3 regions of the Streptomyces sp. NPDC058678 genome follow, and region 3 is predicted to be linked to each of the others. Evidence: riboswitches for the same ligand, from Rfam matches in the RefSeq annotation. Region 3 holds a riboswitch; each other region holds the start of a gene.
What was found. A riboswitch is a leader RNA that binds a small molecule or an ion and turns the genes downstream of it on or off. The one in region 3 is predicted to bind S-adenosylmethionine.

Region 1 (3,243 bases), on a different contig from region 3:
CCCGACGGCCGCCACAGCCGTCGCATGCGGGGGAGGGCCGCCCTCTCGCCGCCCGACGTCGCTTCCGCCGCGCGTACGTCCACGCACCCACCCCGGGGAGAACCATGTCCGTCACACCGCTCGCCACCGTCCCCTCCGCCCAGCCCGCCCCGGCCTTCCGGGGGCGGATCGGCAGGGACGCGCGCAGCGGGCACTACGCCGTGCCCCGCCGCTATCGCCTCCACCTGTCGCCCACGTGTCCCGACGGCCTCCGCATCGCCGTGACGCACAGCCTGCTCGGACTCGACGACGTCTGCCCCGTGACGCTTCTGGGCGCGGTCCCGGACTGTCCCGACGGGGGGCACTTGGCACTTCGCCCGCTCTACGAGGCGAGCGTGCACCGATACACCGGTGCCGCCGCCGGGCCGGTGCTCAGTGACGACTGGTCGGGGCGGATCGTCAGCACCCACGCCCCCGACATCACCCGCGACCTGGCCCGGCACTTCGGGGGCGGCCGTTCGGCGCTGTACCCGTGCGGGGCGGAGTCGGAGATCGAGGCCGTGGAGCGACTGTGCGGGCAGGGCATCGAGCAGGCCGCACAGGCGGCCGGGGCGGCGGACCCCGACACCGGGGCGCGTGACGTGGCGCTCTACAAGCTGCTGGGGACGCTGGGTTCACTGGAGCACTGGCTCGTCGGACGCGACTACCTGATTCGTGATCAGATCACCGCGGCCGACGTCGAGTTGTGGGCCGCACTGGTCCAACTCGACACCGTGCACCGTCACCACCTGGACGCCGCCGCGGTGCACCGCGTCGCCGACCACCCCGTCCTGTGGGCCTACGCCCGCCGCCTGGCCGCCCACCCCGCCTTCGGCATCCACCTCGACCTCGACGGCATCGCCCGACGGCACCACGCCCACTGCCGGGGCCTGGAGGCCGCCGGAGCGGCCGTGCAGATCCTCGACTGGGCCGCCCACGCGGCTCAGAGGGCGTAGCGCGTTCCATCTGGCGGACCGGCGTTGACATTCGTTCGAGCGTTTGTCTTAACTGACTGCCAGAACGGTAATGAGCGTCAGCGACAAGCCCTGGCTTGCTGACCGGCAACCCTCGCACGCGGTGGGGTGCCCCAGGTGACGACCGGACCGAATGACATTCGGTAAGCGCGAGGGCCCTTCGGGCCGGAAGAGCAGGGTGACGGGCATGTACGCAGCTCCCAGGACGGCCACGCGCCGCTCCCAGAGCTGCGTTCCGCCGTACGCGCACCAGCTCGTCGCCGACCGGGCCGTCGATCTGCTCCGCGTGAGCAGCGCACTGTGTACCGCACCGGGCCGTGCCCGCTGTCGGGGCTGACGTCCTTCCCCAGCCCCCGCGTTCCTGACGAAGCCCGCCCTCGCGGTGCGTCGTCGTCCGCCCAGCCCCCGGTCACCGTGCGTTCCCGTGTGCCACGTCCCGCCGCCGCGGAGCGGCCGCCGTAGCGGCACCACGTTCGCGCTGTCCCGGGGGGTCCCGACCCCGCCCCGCCGGAGCCCTCCATGAGTGAACCCCCAGGCGCCGCCGTGTCCCTCGCCGAGGCACCACCGCCCGCCGACACACCGTCAAGACCACTCGCCGCCCAGCGAGTTCTGCCACTGCGGCGACCCGGACGCTGGATCGCCACCGCGGTCGTCCTGGTCCTGGCAGCCCAGTTCGTCCACGGCCTGGTGTCCAACCCCTTCTACCAGTGGGACCGGTTCGGCTACTGGTTCCTGCGGCCGACCATCCTCGACGGGCTCCTCATCACCCTCGAAGTCGCCGCCTACAGCGCGGTGTTGGGCCTCCTCGGCGGCATCCTGCTGGCCCTCGCCCGGCTCTCGCGCAGCCCGGTGCTCCGCGCCGTCAGCTGGACCTACGTCTGGGCACTGCGGTCGATCCCGCTGATCGTGGTGCTGCTGTTCCTCTACAACTTCAGCGCCCTGTACCGGACGCTCAGCGTGGGCGTCCCCTTCGGACCGGCCTTCTTCACCTTCGACGAGTCACGGCTCGCCACCGACATGGCCGTCGCCGTCATCGGACTCAGCCTCAACGAGGCGGCGTACGCGGCCGAGGTCGTCCGCGGCGGCATCCTCTCCGTCGACCAGGGCCAGCACGAGGCGGCCTCCGCGCTCGGCCTGCCCAAGGGCTACCAGTTCAGGAGGATCGTCTTCCCACAGGCGCTGCGGTCCATCACTCCGAACTACGTCAACCAGCTCATCGGCCTCATCAAAGCCACCTCGCTGGTCTTCTACGTGTCGTTGCTCGACCTGTTCGGCACCGCGCAGACCATGGGCGCCACCTACCCCGGCGACATCGTGCCGCTCCTGCTGGTCGTCACCGTCTGGTACCTGATCCTCACCAGCGTCGTGTCCGTCATCCAGTTCTACGTCGAGCGGTACTACGCCCGGGGCGCCACGCGAACCCTGCCGCCGACGCCGTTGCAGAAGCTGCGGACCGGTCTCACCGACCTGCGGGACCGCATCCGCAGGGAGGCCGCCGTATGACCGCCGGGACGATCGACCACGCCGCCGCCGTCGAGGTGCACGACGTGCACAAGTGGTACGGCACCCACCGGGTCCTGGACGGGGTCGACCTGACGGTGCGGCCCGGCGAGGTCACCGTGATCCTCGGCCCGTCCGGCTCCGGCAAGTCCACTCTGCTGCGGGTCGTCAACCACCTGGAGAAGCCGGAGATCGGCCACGTCAGCGTCAACGGCGAGCTGATCGGCGTACGCCGGCAGGGCGAGCGCCTGAAGGAGCTGAGCGAACGGGCCATCCTGACCCAGCGCAGCCGCATCGGCTTCGTCTTCCAGAACTTCAACCTCTTCCCGCACCTCACCGTGCTGGACAACGTGGCCGCCGCCCCGGTGGCGACCGGGAAACTCGGCAAGGCCGAGGCCCAGGCACTCGCCCGGGAACTGCTGGACCGGGTCGGTCTGGCCGACAAGGCCGCCGCCTACCCGCGGCAGTTGTCGGGCGGCCAGCAGCAGCGCGTGGCCATCGCACGCGCCCTGGCGCTGCGCCCCGGCGTCATCCTCTTCGACGAGCCGACCTCCGCGCTCGACCCCGAACTCGTCGGCGAGGTCCTCGCCGTCATCAAGGACCTGGCGAGGAGCGGCACCACCCTGATGATCGTCACCCACGAGATCGGCTTCGCCCGTGAGATCGCCGACCGGGTCGTCTTCATCGACGAAGGCCGGATCGTCGAACAGGGCCCGCCCTCCGAAGTCCTGGACAAGCCGCGCCACGAGCG
Region 2 (3,243 bases), on a different contig from region 3:
TAGGTACGCGGCTCGAAGCCGTCCTCACCCCGTTCGAACTGGGTGAGGGAGGGGCGGACGAGGTGCCCGCGGGCCAGCCGCAGCTGGGCCGTGCGGTAGATCGCGGCGGACATCCTGCCCAGCGCCTGGCCGTCCTGGTGGCGGTGCTTGCGCACACCCACGTCGACCTGGGCCAGTGCGTCGAGGCCCACCAGGTGCAGGGCGTCGATCAGCATGCCCAGCTCCACGCCGTAGCCCACCGGGAAGGGGAGCTGTTCCAGGAGCGAACGACGGGCCGCGTACTCGCCGCCGAGCGGCTGGACGAAACCGGCCAGCTGCGGCCAGTGCATGTTCAGCAGCGGGCGGGCCATCAGTTCGGTGACCCGGCCGCCCTGGCCGGCCGCGCCGCGCAGCGGACGGTCGTACATGCCCTTGACGAGGTCGATGCCGGGGTCGGTGAGCAGCGGGCCCACGATCCCGGAGACGAAGTCGGAGGAGAACTCCTTCAGGTCGGCGTCGATGAAGCAGACGATGTCGCCGCTGGTGACCAGGAGCGAGCGCCAGAGCACCTCGCCCTTGCCGGGAGCGGTCGGGATGCGGGGCAGGATGTCGTCGCGATGGACGACCCGGGCCCCCGCGGCGGCGGCCACCTCGGAGGTGCGGTCGGTGGATCCCGAGTCCACGACGACTATCTCGTCGACGAGCGGGACCTGCTGCATGAGGTCGTGACGGATCACGGCGACGATGTCACCGACCGTCTCCTCCTCGTTGAGCGCGGGCAGCACGACACTGACCGTCTGGCCCGTGGCGCGTTTCGCGGCCAGGATCTTGTGGAGCGGGCGATCGGTCTTCGACCAGGAGTGAGTGCTCAGCCAACGCTCGACTTCCTTCAGCACAGTGCGCGGCTCCTCTGCGTTCTCTCGGCGAGCGTGTGATCCATGGTCTCTCGCAGAACATGTGATCCATCTCGCGGTTCGGACGGCTATCTCAACTGTCCTGGCCTTCGGTTACAGTCTTGAACAACGCTGATGACCATCGCATGTCGGGGTCCGCGTTCCGTTTCAACGATCAACAACTACATACCGCTCATCCAGAGGGGCAGAGGGATACGGCCCGATGAAGCCCCGGCAACCCTCCAGTCGGTTCTCGTCACCAGCGAGGCTCCCGACTAGGGAAGGTGCCAAATCCGTCTCACGGCGAAGTGCGTCGTGAGGAAGATGAGGAGAAAGGGCCTCGCCTCCATGGCTGTGCAGACTGATGCAAGCACCACGAACACCGTAGACCTCGGCCCCGCCGCCGCGCTGAGCTGCCGCGAGTGCGGTCACCGCGTGCCCCTCGGCCCGGTCTTCGCCTGCGAGGAGTGTTTCGGCCCGCTCGAGATCGCCTACGACTTCTCCGCCTACGACACGGAGGAACTCCGCAAGCAGATCGAGGCGGGACCCGCGAACATCTGGCGCTACGCGCCGCTGCTGCCCGTCCCGGCCGACGTGGCGGACAAGCCGAACATCAACCCCGGCTGGACCAAGCTCGTCCAGGCCGACAACCTCGCCCGCGAGCTGGGTGTCGACGCCGGCAAGCTCTTCGTCAAGGACGACTCCGGCAACCCGACGCACTCCTTCAAGGACCGCGTCGTCGCCCAGGCCATCGAGGCCGCCCGCGCGTTCCACTTCACCACCCTCTCCTGCTCCTCCACGGGCAACCTGGCCGGTGCCGTCGGCGCCGCCGCCGCCCGCGCCGGATTCCGCTCCTGCGTGTTCATCCCGCACGACCTGGAGCAGGGCAAGGTCGTCATGGCCGCCATCTACGGCGGCGAGCTCGTCGGCATCGAGGGCAACTACGACGACGTGAACCGCTTCTGCTCCGAGCTCATCGGCGACCCGGCCGGGGAGGGCTGGGGCTTCGTCAACGTCAACCTGCGGCCGTACTACGCCGAGGGCTCCAAGACCCTGGCGTACGAGATCTGCGAGCAGCTCGGCTGGCGGCTCCCGGACCAGCTGGTCGTCCCGATCGCCTCCGGCTCGCAGCTCACGAAGATCGACAAGGGGCTGCAGGAGCTGATCAAGCTCGGGCTCGTCGAGGACAAGCCGTACAAGATCTTCGGTGCGCAGGCCGAGGGCTGCTCGCCGGTGTCCGTCGCCTACAAGGCCGGTCACGACGTCGTCCGGCCGCAGAAGCCGAACACCATCGCCAAGTCGCTCGCGATCGGCAACCCGGCGGACGGTCCCTACGTCCTCGACATCGCGCGGCGTACCGGCGGTGCGGTGGAGGACGTGAACGACGAGCAGGTCGTGGACGCGATCAAGCTCCTCGCGCGCACGGAGGGCATCTTCGCGGAGACCGCCGGTGGTGTGACCGTGGGTGTGACGCGGAAGCTGATCGAGAGCGGTCTCCTCGACCCGACGAAGACCACGGTCGTGCTGAACACCGGTGACGGTCTCAAGACGTTGGACGCGGTGGCGGGGACCGGGCTGACTGCGACCATTCGTCCGAACCTCGATTCGTTCCGCGAGGCCGGACTCGCATAGCCGTTGTCATCTGCGGGCCGGTGGGGGCTGGTCGCGCAGTTCCCCGCGCCCCTGAGGGCGATTACCTGACCGGAGGTCATCAGACATGAGCGTTACCGTCCGCATCCCCACCATCCTGCGCACCTACACCGGTGGCAAGGCCGAGGTGGCCGCCGAGGGGGCCACCCTCGCCGAGGTCATCACCGACCTGGAGAAGAACCACACCGGCATCGCCGCGCGAGTCCTGGACGACCAGGGCAAGCTGCGGCGGTTCGTCAACGTGTACGTCAACGACGACGACGTCCGCTTCGAGCAGGGCCTGGAGACGGCGACGCCGGACGGTGCCGGAGTCTCCATCATTCCGGCCGTCGCCGGCGGCTGATTATTACCGTCGGTAACGCCGGTTACCGAGCGTTTCATTGAATTGCCCCCTCCGTGAGAGAAGCGGAGGGGGCAATTCAATGTGGTTGAGCGCGGTACAGTTGGGGAACGCGATGCCGATCCCCGGGTCGGAAGCCCTTGATCTCCACCTTGCACCCGATAAGAAGTAGCCAAAGTGTGCGCTTCTTTCGCGGCTTTTGTGCTTTTTGTGGAGCCCGACTTGCCCCGAATTCGGGTGAATTCTCGCCACATTCCGGACCCCGCGCGTCCGGAATTCTCGTCCGATTGACCTGTTGCAGAGGGCAGTTGGACAGATACATTCGGCCGCGGTCGACGCGTTCCGGCGCACGCCCCCAACCATGTGGGGGGTGAGGTCTGA
Region 3 (3,243 bases):
GGGGCCGATGACCCGAGGATCCGTCTCGCGCAGCTCCTGCACCCCGTGCTCCCCCTACGTCGTACGGCTGCCGAGAGGGAGCGTATACGTGTGGCGGACGTCAGGCCCTCAGACCGCCGGCACGCAGCGCCCGTCCTCCGTGCGGTAGTTCCACTTCGCGCCGTGCCGGACCAGGTCCTTCACCGCGCTGACGAACCGCTCCACGTGCTCGTCGGGCGTGCCGGCGCCGAAGCTCACCCGGATCGCGTTGAGGGACTTCTCGCCGGGTGCGGCCTCGGGGGCCCCGCACTCGCCCTGCGTCCGGGGGTCGCTGCCGAGCAGGGTGCGGACCAGCGGGTGGGCGCAGAAGAGGCCGTCGCGGACGCCGATGCCGTACTCGGCGGAGAGCGCGGCGGCGAAGTGGGAGCTGTTCCAGCCCTCGACGACGAAGGAGATCACGCCGACCCGCGGGGCGTCGTCGCCGAAGAGGGAGAGGACCCGGACCTCGGGCACCTCCGCGAGGCCCGCGCGGACCGTGTCGATCAGGTACTGCTCCCGGGCGACCAGCGTGTCGAAGCCGGCCTCGGTGAGGGCCTTGCAGGCGGAGGCGATGGAGTAGGCACCGATGACGTTCGGGGAACCGGCCTCGTGACGGGCGGCGCTCTCGTGCCACTCCACGTCCACTCCCCCGTCCGAGCGCCGCGTGACCTTGCGGCTGGCGCCGCCGCCCGCGAGGTACGGCTCGGCCGCGCGCAGCCAGTCGGCCCGGCCGGCCAGCACGCCGGACCCGAAGGGCGCGTACAGCTTGTGCCCGGAGAAGGCGACCCAGTCGACGTCGAGGTCCCGCAGCGACACCGGGTGGTGCGGGGCCAACTGGGCGGCGTCCAGGACGATCCGGGCACCGTGCGCGTGCGCGGCGGCGGCCAGCTCCCGTACGGGCCACAGCTCGCCGGTGACATTGGAGGCGCCGGTCACGCAGACCAGCGCCGGGCCCTGCGGGTCCCGGTCGGCGAGGGCGCGCTCCAGGGTCGCCACCGCCTGCCGCGGGGTGCGCGGGGCGTCGAGGTAGCTGACGCGGGCGTTCTGCCAGGGCAGCAGCGCGGCGTGGTGCTCGGTCTCGAAGACGAAGACCTGGCAGTCGGCCGGGAGCGCGGCGGCCAGGAGGTTCAGGGAGTCGGTGGTGGACCGGGTGAAGACCACCTGGTCCTCGGCGCGGCAGTCGAGGAATTCGGCGACCGTCCTGCGGGCGTTCTCGAAGAGGTCGGTGGACAGCTGGGAGAGGTAGCCGGCGCCGCGGTGGACGCTGCCGTAGTAGGGCGCGTACGCCGCCACGTCGTCCCAGACCCGCTGCAGGGCCGGCGCGCTGGCCGCGTAGTCGAGCGCGGCGTAGGTGACCTCGCCGCCGGTGACGAGCGGGACGGTGACATCCCGGCCCAGAACGGGCAGCGCCCCCGAAATGTCACTGCAAACGGACTGGGCGGCGGCAACGGTGGAGACAGACATGGCGAACTCCCGTGAGAGGCAGGTGACATCACCGCGCGAGCGAACGTGGCTCAGCGCGGGAAAAGGCGAAAAGGGGTGTGCGGAGGCGGGGCTCTACGCCCTATCGCATTCGCTTGCTCACGGAAGACTCCTCGACGACCAGGGCCCCTGGTGTGCGAGGGGTCCGCGCTTGCCGCAGGCCTTTCTGCCTACGACCTGGTCTTCACCCGGGGCACCCCGCCACGGACGGAGGGTTGCCGGACAGTCGGCCGGGGCCTCATGACTGTCACTCATGACCTGGTACAGAAACGTACGCGAAGTGATCGTGGTCCCGCAACCCGGGTCCGGATTGCGGGACATCACGCGTGGGGCGCTACGCGTTGCTGGCCGCCACCCAGCGCTCGAGCGTCCGCTTGGCGGCGCCGGAGTCGATCGCCTCCGCCGCCTTGTCCATCCCGGCACGGAGCTGCACGGCCAGCGGCGCTCCGGTCGGCGCCAAAGCCACCAGCGCCGCCGCCGAGTTCAGCAGCACGGCGTCCCGCACCGGGCCCGGCTCACCGTCCAGCAGGCGTCGGGCGACCTCCGCGTTGTACGAGGAGTCGGCGCCCCGCAGCGCCTCCACCGGCACCAGTTCGAGGCCGACGTCCCGCGGGTCGAAGGCCTCCTCGGTGACCTTGCCGTCGCCGACGATCCACACCCGGGAGGTGGCCGTGGTCGTCAGTTCGTCGAGGCCGTCGTCGCCGCGGAACACCAGCGCGGACGAGCCCCGCTCGGCCAGCACGCCGGCGATGAGCCCCGCCATCCGGGTGTCGAAGCAGCCGACCGCCGAGGCGGTGACCCGGGCGGGGTTGGTCAGCGGACCGAGCAGGTTGAACGAGGTCGGAATGCCCAGGTCCCGCCGGACCCCGCCGACGAACCGCATCGACGGATGGAACTTGGCCGCGAAGCAGAAGGTGATCCCGGCCTCCTCCACCACGCGCGCCACCCCCTCGGGTGACAGGTCCAGGTTGATGCCGAGCTTCTCCAGCACGTCGGACGACCCGCTCGCCGAGGACGACGCCCGGTTGCCGTGCTTGACGACCTTCGCGCCGGTGCCCGCGATCACGATGGCGGACATGGTCGAGATGTTGACCGTCTTGGCCCGGTCGCCGCCCGTGCCGACGATGTCGACGGCCGGGCCCGGGATCTGCAGCGGCTGCGCGTGCGCGTACATCGCCTCGACGAGACCGTTGATCTCCTCGACCGTCTCTCCCTTGGCCCGCAGCGCCACCATGAAGCCCGCGATCTGGGCGTCCGAGGCCTCGCCGCTCATGAAGCGGTCCATCGCCCACGCCGTGTCGGCGGCGCTCAGGTCCCGCCCGCCGAGCAGTGTGCTCAGTACCTCGGGCCAGGAACGGTCCGCCGCGGTGTCGCCTCCAGCGGGGGTCACAGCGCTCATCAGCCGCTCCTGGATCAGTCCCGTGCAGCGGGACGCGAGTCTCAACGGGTCCCACCCTATCCAGCCGGAGGGCACGGCAAAGGGCCCCGTCCGGTCTTCGGACGGGGCCCTTGCCGCGCGTGGCGAGCGCAGCGATCAGTGGTGGCCGTGGCCGCTCGTGATCTCCTTGTACTCCTCGACGGTCGGCTTGGGGATCTGGGCCTCTTCGCCGTAGTACGCCTCGCTCAGCTTGGCGCGCAGCTTCTCGGAGCCCTTCACCTTGCGCTCGACGCCGTTCTCGTCGACCGTCGGGCCGATCTGCGCCGGCACGTACTGCTCGTGCGCCGTGAGCGTGTGCAGCTGCT

Region 1: linked by a shared signal. The riboswitch ahead of ACFWWR_RS01785 (amino acid ABC transporter permease) and the one ahead of ACFWWR_RS28970 (aminotransferase class V-fold PLP-dependent enzyme) in region 3 are both predicted to bind S-adenosylmethionine.
Region 2: linked by a shared signal. The riboswitch ahead of thrC (threonine synthase) and the one ahead of ACFWWR_RS28970 (aminotransferase class V-fold PLP-dependent enzyme) in region 3 are both predicted to bind S-adenosylmethionine.

Annotation. Positions count from the first base shown of each region.
Region 1 is NZ_JBHXSG010000001.1:416,980-420,222, forward strand. It holds gene ACFWWR_RS01780 (glutathione S-transferase family protein) at 105-974, shown strand; SAM riboswitch class IV at 1,041-1,148, shown strand; gene ACFWWR_RS01785 (amino acid ABC transporter permease) at 1,512-2,495, shown strand; gene ACFWWR_RS01790 (amino acid ABC transporter ATP-binding protein) at 2,492-3,243, shown strand, end outside.
Region 2 is NZ_JBHXSG010000059.1:50,409-53,651, reverse strand. It holds gene ACFWWR_RS37595 (glucosyl-3-phosphoglycerate synthase) at 1-875, opposite strand, end outside; SAM riboswitch class I at 1,063-1,203, shown strand; gene thrC (threonine synthase) at 1,221-2,504, shown strand; gene ACFWWR_RS37585 (MoaD/ThiS family protein) at 2,590-2,865, shown strand.
Region 3 is NZ_JBHXSG010000036.1:52,210-55,452, forward strand. It holds gene ACFWWR_RS28965 (PQQ-binding-like beta-propeller repeat protein) at 1-42, opposite strand, end outside; gene ACFWWR_RS28970 (aminotransferase class V-fold PLP-dependent enzyme) at 109-1,482, opposite strand; SAM riboswitch class IV at 1,643-1,759, opposite strand; gene trpD (anthranilate phosphoribosyltransferase) at 1,835-2,899, opposite strand; gene ACFWWR_RS28980 (cytochrome bc complex cytochrome b subunit) at 3,035-3,243, opposite strand, start outside.